2 regions of the Pseudoduganella sp. GW821-FHT11H04 genome follow, and region 2 is predicted to be linked to the other one. Evidence: riboswitches for the same ligand, from Rfam matches in the RefSeq annotation. Region 2 holds a riboswitch; the other holds the start of a gene.
The links. A riboswitch is a leader RNA that binds a small molecule or an ion and turns the genes downstream of it on or off. The one in region 2 is predicted to bind glycine.

Region 1 (3,603 bases), on a different contig from region 2:
GGCCGCATCGCGCACTTCGCCAACATCGCTGCCGAGCAAGGTGCGCGCCAGCGTGGTCTTGCCGTTATTGGTGTGAGAGACCAGCGCCAGCTGGATCGTGACGGGATTCCCGCTCATGCCGCGCCTCCATTGACTGTTTCGGGCGCCAGCAGATCCACCACCTTCGGCTCGGCGCCATGCAGGATGCAGAACTCGCGCCACAATTCGATACGTTCACTAAGGCGGCTTGCGTCCATGCGCGCCGCCACGGCCGATTGGTCAAGCAGCGCCACCACGCGCTTGCCATGTCCAAAGGCAGCGAGGAAAGCCCCATGGTTTTCCTGCTCCGGCGTTGCGGCAATACCGAACAAAACGGCATTGGTCACGCCGTCGCCAGCCTCCAGCGGCGGCGCTTCGCTGCCATAGGCTGCTGGCGGCAGCAGGCGCACGCGGGCCTGCTCGCCCAGCAGTTCCTGCGCCACCGCATCCAGTCCCTTGCCGCGCGCTTCGTCCACAGTGAGGCTGTAGGGCAGCACGCGCAGCAGCCCAGGTTCGCCTCCGGCCGCGACCGATAACTGATGGAAGTATGGCTGGTCCAGGTCCAGCGGGAAGCGGTGCCGCAGAAGCATGACGCGCAAGGCGGCCAGAAGACCGAGTACCATGCGCGGTCCGACTACGTATAAAAACAGGCTTGCCGCATACAGGTGCACCCAGCGCGCGCCGTTCCCGGGTTGTGCCCGGCGCCAATTCTGCAGGGAGCGCACTTCGGCCAACGAAAAGCCCTGTAAGCCCAATAGTTGTTCGGCAGGCTTGAATATAAGCGATAGCAATTCGTGTACCTGGCTGGCATTGAGGAAGGTGCTTTCCCAGCCGGTTGCATATTGTTCGACGATGCCGCGCGAGTACAGCGACAAGACGGCGCCCAACGCAAATGCCGCGGCCGACCAGTGCAGGATGCGTGCGATGCGGGCCATGTTCAGCCGCACACCCTGGCGCGCCCAGTCCACCATGAATTGCAGCACGCCGGCTGACAGGGCATGCGGCAAGCGGCGCGACAAATGGCTTTTGCCCAGGCCCATACGATTAGCGAGACCGCGCCGCAGGCCGGCGCGGCGCGTGGGCAGCAAAGCCCAAACGACAATTAACAGGTAGACCAGCAGATTCCAGGCGATGATCCCCAGGAGTGGAAACGACAGCAGGTCAACGCGATGCGCATTGCTGAATCGTTCCGCCATGCTGCCCACGACCAGCGCCACCAGTGGCAGCAGCCAACTGGCGCCCCACAATCCGCTACGGCCTTTCGCAATATTCGAAAAGAGCTTGTAACGCGACGCCAGGCGCTTGAGTAATTGTTCCGCGCGGTGATAAAGGAAGTTGGGCAGCGTGGCGGCGGTGCGGCTCTCCGCGGCCTGCCAGTGCGCCAGTTCGCGCGCCGTGCGGCTGGCGAATTTACGGTCATCGTCGGTCAGCACTTCCTTCTGCTGGTCGGCCTCTTCGATCGCCTTGACTAGCAGGATGACACGAGCGGTCTTCTCGTTCATTGGCCCTCCAGGCAGACGGCAGCAAGAATGATTGCATTCATGCACCGGAGTGTACCACCACTGCCTTTTTGCGAAAATGCAACGAACGCTTGAACACAATTGAATTTGTATCAAGGCATGGGCTATCCTGATTTGGCTGCCGGTGCATGCCGGCCGCGCGATCGGGAGAGTTTGTCCCACCCACGGACAACGCCGAAGGAGCAAGTCGCCCCCCGAATCTCTCAGGCCAAAGGACCGGTCGCGCGTTTTCACAACTCTGAAGAGCCGCCAGCGCCGCAAGGCTGGCGCACCGAAGGAGCAAGCAGGCAGCCCATGCCTGTGAAACTCTCAGGTCCAGCACAGAGGGGGCATCACACCTCGTACTCAAAAATTATCTGATCAACCTTCAGAGGAGTAGTCACATGCATACGCATCGACTCTGGCTGCGCATTGCCTGCGCAGCCGTGATGGCCGCCCCGTTCCTGGCAAAAGCAGACAACGGCGCGGCACTGCAGGCAGCTAAACGCGGCCTGTCGCAATTCGCCGAACACCAGCAGGCGCTTCGCCCCGGCAGCGCGCCGGTGGACTTCCCGCTCGATGTCACCGACGTCGGCGACCTGAAACAGGCCACAGTCAGCGGCGGCTTCGAGGTCTACACCATCGACCCGAAAGAGCTTCTGGCGCGGGGCGACCTGCCGTCCCTGGCCAAGCCCACCGGCGAATGGCGTTTTATCATTTCGCTGCACGGCAAGCCGATTGGCCTTGCGACCGTGCAGCAGGTGAATGGCCGCTACGAGACCGTCGCCTACGGCGCATCGGTACTGGCAAAAGACGTTGACGCCGCGATGGCAGCCCACGGCAACAGCGCGCGCTCCAACCTGCGCTTCATCCGCATCTACCAGGCGCGTTCGGATTTCCTGGAAGTGGACCACGCCAGGTTCGCCCCCCTGCACTCCGCGCGCGAATCGCTGCTGATGAAGAAGGCCGGCAACCAGTTGGTCGAAGGCGCCGAGCTGCTGGAGCCGCTGCGGGCCGCAGTCAAAGCCAATATCGAAGCATTCCGCTAAGGAGAGTCCATGAACATCGCAAAAACTCTGGCGGCCGCCGCGCTGGTGCTCGCCCTGCCCTCCGCTTTCGCACAATGGCGCACGCTGAACGTCCCGCTGGTGACGCAGGAGCATAGCCAATGGTGCTGGGCCGGCTCCAGCAAGGCTGTCCTGAACTTCTACAGCAAGACGCCAAGCCAGTGCCAGATCGTGAACTGGGCCTACGGCATCAACTACGCCTGCGGCAACAGCACTTTCGACTGGAACAGCTACGCGAACCGGCCGAACAGCATGTACGGCACCTCGGGCAGCGTGCAGAACATCCTGTCCGCATGGGGGGTGCCGAATACCGCGATCAACAACTACCTGTCGTGGAATTCGGTGGTCACTGAAATCAATGGCAACCGCCCTTTCGTGATCCGCTACGGTTGGACCAACGGTGGCGGACATATCATGGTGGGACGCGGGTATGAAACGTACAACGGCACCAACTACATCTACATCATGAATCCATGGCCTGGCGAGGGGCAGACTTACCGCACGTTCGCTTCCGCAGTCAGCGCGTACGACCATAACTGGACGCACACACAGCGCATGAACGTCAGTCCTTGAAATGAAGCTTGAGTAGTTGGCCGTTGTGGTCATCGACCAGAAGCAGGTCGCCGTTGGCGGCCTGCTTTACATCGACCGGTGCGCCGCGCCCCTGCTTGCCCTTGACCTCCCAGCCCGAGATCAGTTCCACCATCTTACCTAGCGGGGCACCTTTTTTGTCCGGCAGCAGCGCAACGAGGCGATGGCCATGCTGGCGGTAGCCGTGGAAAGTCATGACCAGGCTGCCCTTGTATTGGGCAGGAAAGCGATCAGCCGTGTAGAACAGCATGCCAAGCGGCGCTGCGTGCGCGGGCAATAGCCTGTCGGGAGCTGAATAACCAGCGCACTTCGCAGCGGGATATTCGGGACTGGCGACATTCGCGTCGTAACAATACGGCCAGCCATAATGCGCACCTCGCCGAATGACGTTCAACTCGTCGTGCGGCAGTTCGGCATCGCTCTTCAGC
Region 2 (3,603 bases):
CTGGAATGTTGCTCATGTTGGCTCCAAGGCTAAGGTTATTGTTTATTTGTGCTCAATCTGGCTTAAGCAACCAGGATTTTACCGTTACGGACGAAAGGCAGCTTCACGACGGTGGCGGCCAGCTTCTTGTCGCGGATTTCCACGTGCACGGTGTCGCCCACGTTCACGCCCATCGGCACGCGCGCCAGTGCGATTGCCTGCTGCATGGTCGGGGAGAAGGTGCCGGAAGTGATTTCTCCTGCTTCGCCGTTGGCGGCGATGACTTTCTGGTGGGCGCGCAGCACGCCGCCTTTTTCACGCAGGATCAAGCCGACGAATTGTGCGTTCTGGCCTTTTGCCAGCAGGGCTGCTTTGCCGATGAAGTCGCGCTCGGAGACCAGGTCGATGGTCCATGCCAGGCCGGCGTCCAGCGGGTTCACGGTTTCGTCCATGTCCTGGCCGTACAGGTTCATGCCGGCTTCCAGGCGCAGGGTGTCGCGTGCGCCCAGGCCAGCTGGCTTCACGCCGGCTGCGTTCAGGGCGTTCCACAGTGCTTCTGCCTGTTCAGCAGGCACGCCGATTTCGAAACCATCTTCACCGGTGTAGCCGGTGCGGGCAACCATGGCTTCACCGAAGGCGGTGCCTGGAACCAGGGCAACGTTGAATGGCTTCATTTCGGCGGTGGCTTCTTTAGCCTGTGGGATGACTTCCCATACCTTGGCGCGGGCGTTCGGGCCTTGCACGGCGATCAGGGCCATGGCGTTGGCGCCGTCGCGGCGTTGGGTAATGGTCAGGCCGGCGTTGGTGGCTGCGTTCTGCTTCTCCATCCAGGCGATGTCTTTCTCCGCGGTGCCGGCGTTGACCACCAGGCGGAACCAGTCTTCGTTGATGAAGTAGATGATCAGGTCGTCGATGACAGTGCCTTCAGGGTTCAGCATGGCGGAGTACAGCGCCTTGCCGGACACCTGCAGCTTGTCGACGTTGTTGGCGACCAGGCCGCGCAGGAAGGAGCGTACGTTGGCGCCCTTGATGTCAACGACGCACATGTGGGCCACGTCGAACATGCCGACGTCGGTGCGCACGGCGTGGTGCTCTTCGATCTGGGAGCCGTAGTTGACAGGCATGTCCCAGCCGCCGAAGTCGACCATACGGGCGCCGAGGGCACGGTGAGCATTGTTCAGTGGGGTTGCTTTGAGCGACATTGATACCTCAGGGCAGAGAATAGGGGTTAATAAACGTAAACATGATTACGCCTACCCCTCTGTCCTTGGTACCTGAGAGATAACGGGAAGGTAATCCCGCACGCCCCTTCGGTGGGCCCCGCGCCATGGCGGGCCGCTCTCCAGAGTTTTAGCCCGTTTGGGCCCTTGTTCGGTCCTTTTGCCTGAGAGTTTCTGGGTAATGCCCCTTCGGCGCCAGCGTTCGCTGGTCTCTCCCGATCAAGACTTGGGACTATATGACAGGAGGGCAATAAAGTCAATCTTAGGTGGGGCGGGAACTTGACGCAGGCTTGCTGGTCCAAGGGGCGCGGCATGGGCCGCAGAATGAGGTTCGCGCTCCAATCCTCCACCTTGCGTTAGTGCGGCGATTGTTGCTGTTGGATATATTGCCGGATCGCTGCACTTGGCGCCCCATCGCAACTACCTGCGAAATATGAAGGTGACCACAAAGCTCCGTCCCACAGCTTGTTCCTTATCGACGGATAATTTTTCCTCTGGAAGGCGGCGGATTGAAGATGCGACGCAGGAGGAGTTGTCGCGCTGGATGGGGAAAACTATATTGGCAAGGAGGCTTGAGGATGTTCTGGAGGGGTAATGCGGACGTAACATCGCTCCTGTCTGCGCTAGAATGGCTCCAACATCCATGTCCATAAGTGGAGCGACCATGAGCGAAGAAAAGCAAAAACGAGATACGGAAGCGTGGTTCACCTTGTCCGGTGACGTGAACAGCGATATGGTGCACCGTGTGTTCGATGCGGTGGCCGACATGACGGAGGACGGCATCGAGACCGCCCATATCCTGCTCCAGTCAAACGGCGGCTACGTCAGCGACGGCCTCTGCCTGCACAACTACCTGCGCAACCTGCCTATCAAGATCATCACCTACAACGGTGGGGCGGTGGCGTCGATTGCGGTGATCCTGTTCCTGTCGGGCGACGAGCGTTATGCCAGCGAGACGGCGCGCTTCATGGTGCACAAATCGCACGCCAGCGCACCGCATGGCGCCCGGCCCGACGCCCTGCGCATCATCGTGGAAGGCTTGCAGGCCGACGATGCCCGCACCGAATCCATCCTGCGCAAATACGTGCATTTGACCGAAGAACACTGGAACATCCACGCCTATTCGGATCTGCACCTGACAGCGCCGGAAGCAGCCAAAGTCGGCCTGGTCAACGAGGTCGCCGACTTCAAGCCGCCAAAGGGCAAGCGCGTCACCAACATCTGAAACAGCAAGGGCCCGGAAGCATGCTCCCGGGCCCCATCGCGTAAAGCCCCCTCATTTATCGATTGCCGCTACGGCTTGAAGGGTTCTTCTTGTCCGTCTTGGCCTGGCGGCCAGTGTCGGATTGCTGGTTGGCCGGCTGTGCGCCCGAACGCGAGCCCTGGTCGGCGCTCTGGCGGGTGCCGGAACTTGAGCTCTGTTTGCTCGATTTCTGCTTGGATTTCATGATGGTTCCTTTCTGAAGGATGGGAACTTCATGATGCTTTGTGTAATAGTAAACGTGAATCGGCATGCAACTTAACACTTTGTAGGACTAGTCCTGCACCCTCGTGGTGCGTGCTCAACAGTTTGACTACATTGCCGTAAATATTTGCAGATTCTTTGTGTTCGGGTATTGCCATATGGAAAGAATCTGCGACAATATGAATAACCCTCAAAGTCAGGCAAAATCATGCTTCCAGAAAACCCCACATCTTCGGCGCCCAAAAAAGCGGTCACGCCGCGGCATGCGCTTCTGGAAAACCTGATCAGCCTGGTCAACAAGCACGTCAGCGAGCAATTCAAAGAACTGTGTACCAACTGGGCGGCCAGCCTGGTGGATGCGACAGACGCGACCGACGTCAAGACCATGCAAGCGCGTCTGCGCGCGGGCAACCGGCTGCGCACCGACCATTACGGTTTCCTGGGCGTTTTTGGCGAACAGTTGGAAAAAGACCTCCGGAACGAGATCGCGCAGCTGGCGCCGGGCCAGAAGGCGCCTGTGCCCAAGGGCATCGAGGCGCTGTCCCTGGTGTCGATGGAGGAAATGGACACCAAGGTGACCATGGGCAGCTTCAGCAAGGCATTCGAGGTCAAATATTCCGATGGCCTCGCGACGCTGAATGTGCGCCTGGCTTTCCTGCTGGATCGCGACATCCTGCGCATCAACCAGAATCCTTTCCGTCCCGAGGTGTTCCTTGGTTCTTTCCAGCAAGCCTGGATGGACTTTATCAAGGACGAGGAGGCCGCGGAGCTGATGAAGCCATTCCTGCGGCCTGAAGATTTTTTCAAGTTCAGCGATATGCTGGAAGAGCTGAATACTGCACTTGAACGCAAGGGCGTTGGCCCGGGTTCGGTGGAAAAACACAAGACGCGCCGCGCTGATTCGCACGATGCCTCGCAGGCATCGGGGCGCAAGAAGAA

Region 1: it holds a riboswitch for glycine, as region 2 does, so the genes downstream of both, AC1RTP_RS17910 (hypothetical protein) here and gcvT (glycine cleavage system aminomethyltransferase GcvT) in region 2, are expected to answer to the same signal.

What each region holds. Positions count from the first base shown of each region.
Region 1 is NZ_JBXARE010000008.1:13,229-16,831, reverse strand. It holds gene AC1RTP_RS17920 (DUF3482 domain-containing protein) at 1-117, opposite strand, end outside; gene AC1RTP_RS17915 (DUF2868 domain-containing protein) at 114-1,520, opposite strand; glycine riboswitch at 1,673-1,767, shown strand; gene AC1RTP_RS17910 (hypothetical protein) at 1,922-2,566, shown strand; gene AC1RTP_RS17905 (C39 family peptidase) at 2,576-3,157, shown strand; gene AC1RTP_RS17900 (PQQ-dependent sugar dehydrogenase) at 3,147-3,603, opposite strand, start outside.
Region 2 is NZ_JBXARE010000002.1:547,178-550,780, forward strand. It holds gene gcvH (glycine cleavage system protein GcvH) at 1-16, opposite strand, end outside; gene gcvT (glycine cleavage system aminomethyltransferase GcvT) at 63-1,181, opposite strand; glycine riboswitch at 1,231-1,335, opposite strand; glycine riboswitch at 1,342-1,427, opposite strand; partial or broken gene AC1RTP_RS06290 (transposase) at 1,556-1,699, opposite strand; gene AC1RTP_RS06295 (ATP-dependent Clp protease proteolytic subunit) at 1,864-2,424, shown strand; gene AC1RTP_RS06300 (hypothetical protein) at 2,480-2,647, opposite strand; gene AC1RTP_RS06305 (DUF1631 family protein) at 2,873-3,603, shown strand, end outside.